Regions from separate parts of the Arthrobacter sp. 147(2020) genome, predicted to be linked through region 2. Evidence: riboswitches for the same ligand, from Rfam matches in the RefSeq annotation. Region 2 holds a riboswitch; the other holds the start of a gene.
The links. A riboswitch is a leader RNA that binds a small molecule or an ion and turns the genes downstream of it on or off. The one in region 2 is predicted to bind thiamine pyrophosphate.
Positions count from the first base shown of each region.

Region 1 (3,396 bases), on a different contig from region 2:
GTTCAGCGATCGGATCGACCCGCCGTCGGACCGTTGCCTCGTCGCTGTTCTCCAGCCGGCGCGGTCCGAATTCAAGTTCATCGATCACCCGGTGCGTGAGGAACTGGTGTTCGGGTTCCTGGAACACGGTTCCGATCCGGGTCACCAGCTGGGCTGACTTCCAACCATGAGGATTGGTGCCGGCGCCACGGGCGAGCGCCGGAGCGGCCTCCAGTACCCCACCCCGCAGTGGAAGGAGCCCCGCCAGGGTCAGCGCAAGCGTGGACTTGCCACCTCCGTTGGGTCCGACGATACCGAGGGACGACCCCGCCTGCAGCTCGACGTCGACGTCGTCGAGCACCACCGGGCCACGCTTGGTCCGCGCCACCGAAAGCCCACGGGCAGCCAGCAGGGGGTCCCCCGGGGATGGCAGCAGGCCGGGCACAGCTGGCTGGTGGCCCGGGATCCAGACCCCAGCCTCCGCCAGCCGCGCGCGGGTTCGGGTATCCGTCAGCACAGTGTCCGGCGGGCCGTCGGCGAGGATACCGCCGTCGGCCGCCAGCACCACCACCCGGTCCACCACATCCGCCCAGACCGCTACCCGGTGTTCCACCACCACGAAAGTGGCGCCGGTTCGCTCCAGGACACGGACGACTGCGTCGCGTACCTCCAGGACCCCCTCCGGGTCGAGGTTTGCTGTCGGTTCATCCAGCAGCAATAGCCCAGGCTGCATGGCCAGCACCGCGGCGAGCGCGAGGCGCTGCTTTTGCCCGCCCGAGAGCGCCGTTGTCGACCGGTCCAGGGGGACGTCCAACCCGACGTCGTCGAGCGCTTGCCGGACCCGCTCCCAGATTTCCGCCCGGGGGACGGACTGGTTCTCGGCTCCGAACGCCACCTCGTCGCCCACCCGGGCAAGGACTATCTGCGTGTCAGGGTCCTGCAGCACCAGCCCCGCACGTCCCCGGACCCGACCGGGCGGGCTTCCGTCGAGGGTGAGGGAACCGTGTTCCTCCCCCTGGCCGTCGTCGCCGAGCACACCCGCCAGGCCGTGCAGTAGGGTGGACTTCCCGGAACCGGAGGCACCGAGCAGCAACACCCGTTCCCCTGGCTGAACCACCAGATCAATGTCCTGGACCGCTGGTCTCTTACGCCCGGCGTGCCGCCAGCTCCAGCCGCGGGCGGCGATGCTGACGGCTGCCCGCTCCCTCGTGTGCTCGGCCATACCGGTTAGACGTCAGCCGTTCGACCGGCGGCGAAAGCGGACAGCACGCCGGTCTTCGCAAGCCCCCGGACGGCCAGCCACGAGAGAAGGCCCGCGATCACCACACCGGAGATGGATGCGAAGACCACGTACATGAGCTGCCATTCGAAGGCCCAGAGGGCGTTGTAGAGGATGTTCTCGCTGATTGCCAGGGCCAGCCCCGCACCCAGTCCTGCGAGCAGCGCCACCCCGAGGTTCCATTTGCGGTACAGGAAGAGCAGGAAGATCAATTCTGCGCCGAGGCCCTGGATGGCGCCGGACAGCAGGGTGGTCAGGCCAAACTGGGTGCCGAGCAGCGCTGAGACAGCTGCCGCCAGTACCTCACAGTAGATGGCCGCGCCGGGTTTCCTGATGATGAGACCGCCGAGAACCCCGGCGATCAGCCACCCACCGGTATACAGTCCGGCCAGGGGCGGGAACGCGCTGGTGATCGCCGAGATCCCCGTGTAACCGGCGGACCAGGCGAAGAAGACCACCCCGACGGCAACGGCGACCACCGATGCGACGACGATATCGACCACCCGCCACTGATAGGTGGGGCGGTACGTGGGGGTGCTCTGGGTTCGTGCCTGTGATGAAGCCATAATGAATTCCTCCTGAGGTACAGGAGGGGAGGGTACCTGGGGCCCGCAGCAATGCCACTGGCCGGGCACCCTGAGATACTCGACTCCCTTCGCCGGTACTAGCCGGATCAGGTTCGAGGGTCTGCGGTAGTCCGCACTCTCAGCGCCCGCTCATCATCTGAGCGGCGCTCCCCTGTCGTATGTTTAGCAGTTTCAACTCTACACCTGAGCCGAACGCGTCAACCAAAACCGGGCGGACCCCAGCAGTGGATGCGTCGTTGTCTGCTGAGGGAAACGCTAGGCTAGGAAAAAGAGCCACCATCGAAGGAGACACCCATGAATCAGCTTATGAAACTGCTCGGCGTTGCGCTGAGCCTCGGGGCCGGAATTGTCGGCGCCAAGCTAGTGGATTTCATCTGGCACAAGACCACCGGCAAGGCGACGCCGAAGGACGAGGATGCCCTTGAGAACAGCCTGCGCTCCGCCATCGCTTTCGCCCTGATTTCCGGTGCGGTCCGCGCGGTCCTCCAGGTCCTGACAAACCGCACCACGCAGAAGGCGGCCCTCCGGTTCGCGAAGACCCGCGACCTGACGTAAACCGCAGTTCTTTACGTCTCGTCGGGGCGCTCGGTCGGATTCCGGCCGGGCGCCCTTTTGTTGGCCGCCTTCTCCACGATCTCGTCGAGCTCGTCCATGCTGAGCAGGTCCCGCCGCAGGTGCTTGGTGCGGTAGCCCGCCCGTCCCACCATATGCGCCGAAACGGGGACGGTCAGGAGCATGAAAATCCAGCACACCAACAGCACGGGCAGCAGTATCCAGCTGCGCAGCTGGAGCGCCATGGCCAGCAGGAACAGCAGCAGCCCCAGTACCTGGGGTTTGGTGGCCGCATGCATCCTGGTCAGCAGGTCGGGAAACCGAAGCAGCCCGACGCCGGCAGCGACGGACATGAGAGCGCCGCCGATCAGGAACACGGCGGTGAGTGCGTCAATCACTGTCTCGTTCATGTCCTATTTCCTGTCCGTCACGAAGCGCGCCACGGTTACCGAGCCGATAAACCCGATCACCGAGATGGCCACGAGGAGCACCACATTGTCCAGGTGCCGGTTGACCGCCATGTCCATCGCGAGTGCCCCACCGATGGTGGCGAGCAGCACGTCGATGGCAAGCACCCGGTCCAGGATCGAGGGACCCCTTGCGATGCGGTACAGGGCGCACAGGGCGGCCAGGATGAGCAGCCCCGCGGCGATGAAGATGGCGACAACCATCATGTGCTGGCCCCTTCCTGGCGGGAGTCGTTCTCTTCGTCGAACCGTTGCTCGGTTTGGAGCAGCGCCAGGTCGTCCCGCGTTCCCATGATCTTGATCAGCCAGGCCTCCGTGGTCCGGACGTCGGAGCGGATCTTCGCCGCGTCCTCGGGGGTGGCGACGTTCAGGCAGTGCAGATACAGGGTGGAGGTGGAGCGGTCCACTTCAATCACCAGCGAGCCGGGGATGAGGGACAGGGCGTGCCCGGTGGTGGTGACCAGCAGATCCGACTGGCTGCGCAGTTGCACGGCGACGACGGCGTTCACGAGGTGCGGCCCGCGGGTCAACG
Region 1 covers NZ_JABFOM010000005.1:103,273-106,668, reverse strand. Annotated here, with positions in the region: gene HMI58_RS05770 (ATP-binding cassette domain-containing protein) at 1-1,201, opposite strand, end outside; gene HMI58_RS05765 (ECF transporter S component) at 1,207-1,824, opposite strand; TPP riboswitch at 1,892-2,008, opposite strand; gene HMI58_RS05760 (DUF4235 domain-containing protein) at 2,140-2,400, shown strand; gene mnhG (monovalent cation/H(+) antiporter subunit G) at 2,412-2,807, opposite strand; gene HMI58_RS05750 (monovalent cation/H+ antiporter complex subunit F) at 2,811-3,071, opposite strand; gene HMI58_RS05745 (Na+/H+ antiporter subunit E) at 3,068-3,396, opposite strand, start outside.
Region 1: linked by a shared signal. The riboswitch ahead of HMI58_RS05765 (ECF transporter S component) and the one ahead of HMI58_RS10960 (3-oxoacyl-ACP reductase) in region 2 are both predicted to bind thiamine pyrophosphate.

Region 2 (3,396 bases):
ACGTGCACCCCGGCCACCTGCGCCCCGCGGACACGAGCAGCCAGAAAGACATCAACACGGTCATCGACCAGCACAGGGACAGTCGATCCGACCGCTTCGGCAACTGCGAGAAGTAACTGGAGCAGTGTCTTGGTCGACGCGTTCTTGTCGCGCACCTGAACCATTGTCGCGCCGCCGGCCACCCCCGCTGCAACAACCTCAGCTACCGGCGTCGGTTGGCACAAGCCAGTGTCAGTCACCAGGTAGAGGGATAGATGCTCCCGAAGAGTCACGGAGTCGTTCCATCGACTCATCGCGCGCTGTCCGATACGCTCACCGCGCGGAGATTCAAACCCCTTGCGACGTCCTCGGGGGTGACGGCCGCCAGCCGGTCGAGGAATTCGATGGCGAAGCTTCCTGGCCCGTGCGCCCGCGCAGCCGCTTGCTCCGCAGCAACTGTGTACACGCCGGTGGCCGCAGTGGCCGCGAGGACAGCGTCGTCGGTCAGGGAGGCGAAGGCAGCCATGACGGCCCCCAGCGCGCAGCCGCCGCCCGTCACCTTCGTCAGCAGGGCATTCCCGTTCGCTACGACGACGGCATCCCCCTCCGGGCCAACCACGAAATCGTGGGCGCCTGAAATGGCCACCGCCGACGACGTCGACTGCGCGAGTGCCCGGGCCGCGTCCCGGGCATCCAGCGGATCGTCGGTGGAATCGACTCCGCGGCCGCCGGAGCCAGCACCCGCCAGCGCGAGGATCTCGGAGGCATTCCCCCGGATAATCCGCGGGTTTCGTGCGGTCAGCGCGTCGGCAAGCTCAGTTCGGACAGAGAGGAATCCGACGGCCACGGGGTCCAGCACCCACGGCGTTCCGGCGGCATTCGCGGCAACCACGGCTTCGGTCATCGCCGTCTGCTGGTCCCTGTGGGGGGTCCCCAGATTGATAAGGATCCCCGACGCGACGGAGGCGAACTGGCTGGCTTCCGCAGGAACATCCACCATGGCGGGCGCAGCACCCACGGCGAGAAGAACGTTGGCAGTGAAGTTGGTCACCACGGCGTTGGTCAGACACTGGACCAACGGAGATTCTTTCCTCAGCTCGGCGAGGAGTTGGGCACAATCAGATGATGCATGACGAACAGTCATCCACGACATCCCTTCGCTAGTTCGAACTAGATCAGGTTCAACGGGTGTAGATTCTCAGCTGCTCCTGATGAGCAGCACCCCGTGCCATGGTCACCACCCTAACCGCTCCGCCCCGAACCTCCACAAATTCCCCTCCTGGCCTATCAGGTAGCGGTGCGGCCTGCTCCGTGGTTACTGTATGGGGAGCGACACGGGGTGCCGGTTTGATGCTGGCTGAGATGACACCCGTTGAACCTGATCCAGTTCGAACTGGCGAAGGGATGTCCATCAGGCCTTTTGGTCGGTTCATGCGTCTTTTCGCCCCAATTTCACACAATGTCAGATGGGGTAATCCATGCAACTCACCGAACAAATTGTCCTGGTTACCGGTGGCGGTCGGGGCCTGGGCCGCAGCATCGTCGAGGCATTCTCGGCTGAAGGCTCCCGCGTAGTCATCAACTACCGGACCAGCGCAGACCGGGCCCACGAGCTCGCCGCCCAGATCGGTCCGGCACGGGCGTGGGCTGGAGCCGCGGATGTGACTGACCCTTTGCAGGTCGGCGACCTGCTCGAACGGGCGCGCGAGCACTTCGGAGCCCCAGTCACCACTGTGGTGAACAACGCGCTGGCATCATTCACTTTCAATGGCGACGCGCGCTCCACCGCAGCGGAGATCAGTTGGGATGAGTTCAGCTCCCAGTTCGCTGGCAGCGTCAGGGCCGGGATCAACACCACACAGGCAGCACTTCCGGGAATGCGCCAGCATCAATTCGGGCGCATCATCAACATCGGCACTAACCTGTTCCAGAACCCTGTGGTGCCGTATCACGACTACACCGCGGCGAAGGCGGCCCTGCTATCGCTGACCCGAACCTTGGCGAAAGACCTCGGGCCCCAGAACATCACAGTCAATATGGTCTCCGGGGGCCTGCTGCGCACCACTGACGCCAGCGCCGCGACCCCTGAGGAGGTCTTCGATTTCATCGCAGCATCAACACCGCTGGGGCGGGTGACCACGCCGCAGGAGTTCGCCGCCGCTGTTCTCTTCTTCGCCTCGCCCTGGGCCCGATCCGTGACCGGACAGAATCTGGTGGTTGATGGCGGGCTGGTCATGGATTGACCACTGCCCTGCTCAGTCCTGGTTCCTCGGTGCCCGGTCAGGCGTCAGTCGGCCGGCCTAGGCGGCGCGGGGGAAGATGCGGTCGAGTTCCTGCAGCTCCGTTTCTGACGGCACCCAGCACACGGCTTGGGCATTCTGCTCGATCTGTTCCGGTTTGGTGGCGCCGGCGATGACCGAGGCGACTGACGGCTGGGCGGCCAGCCAGGAGAAAGCCACCTGCAGCTCGGTCAGGTCCCGGGCCCTCGCGAAAGCTCCGAAGTCGGCGAGCTGGTCCCAGTCGGCGCCGTCCAGCAGGTTGGTGCGGGAGTGGGTGAGTCTGCTGCCCGCGGGAACCTTTGAGGCACTGTACTTGCCGGTCAGCAGGCCGTTGGCGAGGGGGAAGAAGGGGAGCATGCCGATCCCGTAGGCCTCGGCTGCGGGGACCACCTCGGCTTCGATCTTGCGCTCGAGGAGGTTCCAGTGGTTCTGGGCGGAAATGAAGGGGGTGTATCCGCCGAGCTGGGCCACGAACTCGGCCTCGGCAATCTGCCAGCCAGCCCGGTTGGAGTGGCCGATGTACCTGACCTTGCCACTGGTGACGAGGGCGTCCAGCGCCGAAAGGGTCTCGTCGATGGGCGTCAGCGGGTCCGGGGCGTGGAACTGGTACAGGTCGATCCAGTCGGTGCCCAGGCGCCGCAGTGACGCGTCGACGGCCTTCATGATGTAGCGGCGCGATCCGCGCGCACCCCAATCCGGACCGTTGGCGCCCTTGAGGTCCAGCCCGAACTTGGTGGCGATGAGCACGTCGTCGCGGTTCTTGACGAGGGCCTTGCCCAGCATCTCCTCGCTCAGACCGGGAGTTTTCCCGTAGGAATCGGCCACGTCGAAGAAGTTGATTCCCGCATCGATGGCCGCTCCGATGACGGCGTTGGTACCACGCTGCGTCTCGGTGGGCGTTCCGGCGCGGCCCAGGTTGTTGCACCCGAGCCCTACCACTGAAACGTTCAGTCCGGAGTTGCCAAGTCTGCGATATTCAGTCATGGGACTACGCTACAACATCGGTTACCCGAGGCACCTTCCGGCGCCCCGGGTAGAATCCGGTGAGTTGGTGCTCAGGCGAACCAGATACCCATTTCGCGCTCGGCCGATTCAGCCGAGTCCGAACCATGGACCAGGTTCTGCTGCACCTTCAGGC
Region 2 covers NZ_JABFOM010000014.1:68,962-72,357, reverse strand. Annotated here, with positions in the region: gene thiE (thiamine phosphate synthase) at 1-272, opposite strand, end outside; gene thiM (hydroxyethylthiazole kinase) at 290-1,123, opposite strand; TPP riboswitch at 1,115-1,215, opposite strand; TPP riboswitch at 1,305-1,401, shown strand; gene HMI58_RS10960 (3-oxoacyl-ACP reductase) at 1,458-2,222, shown strand; gene HMI58_RS10955 (aldo/keto reductase) at 2,280-3,242, opposite strand; gene ndk (nucleoside-diphosphate kinase) at 3,314-3,396, opposite strand, start outside.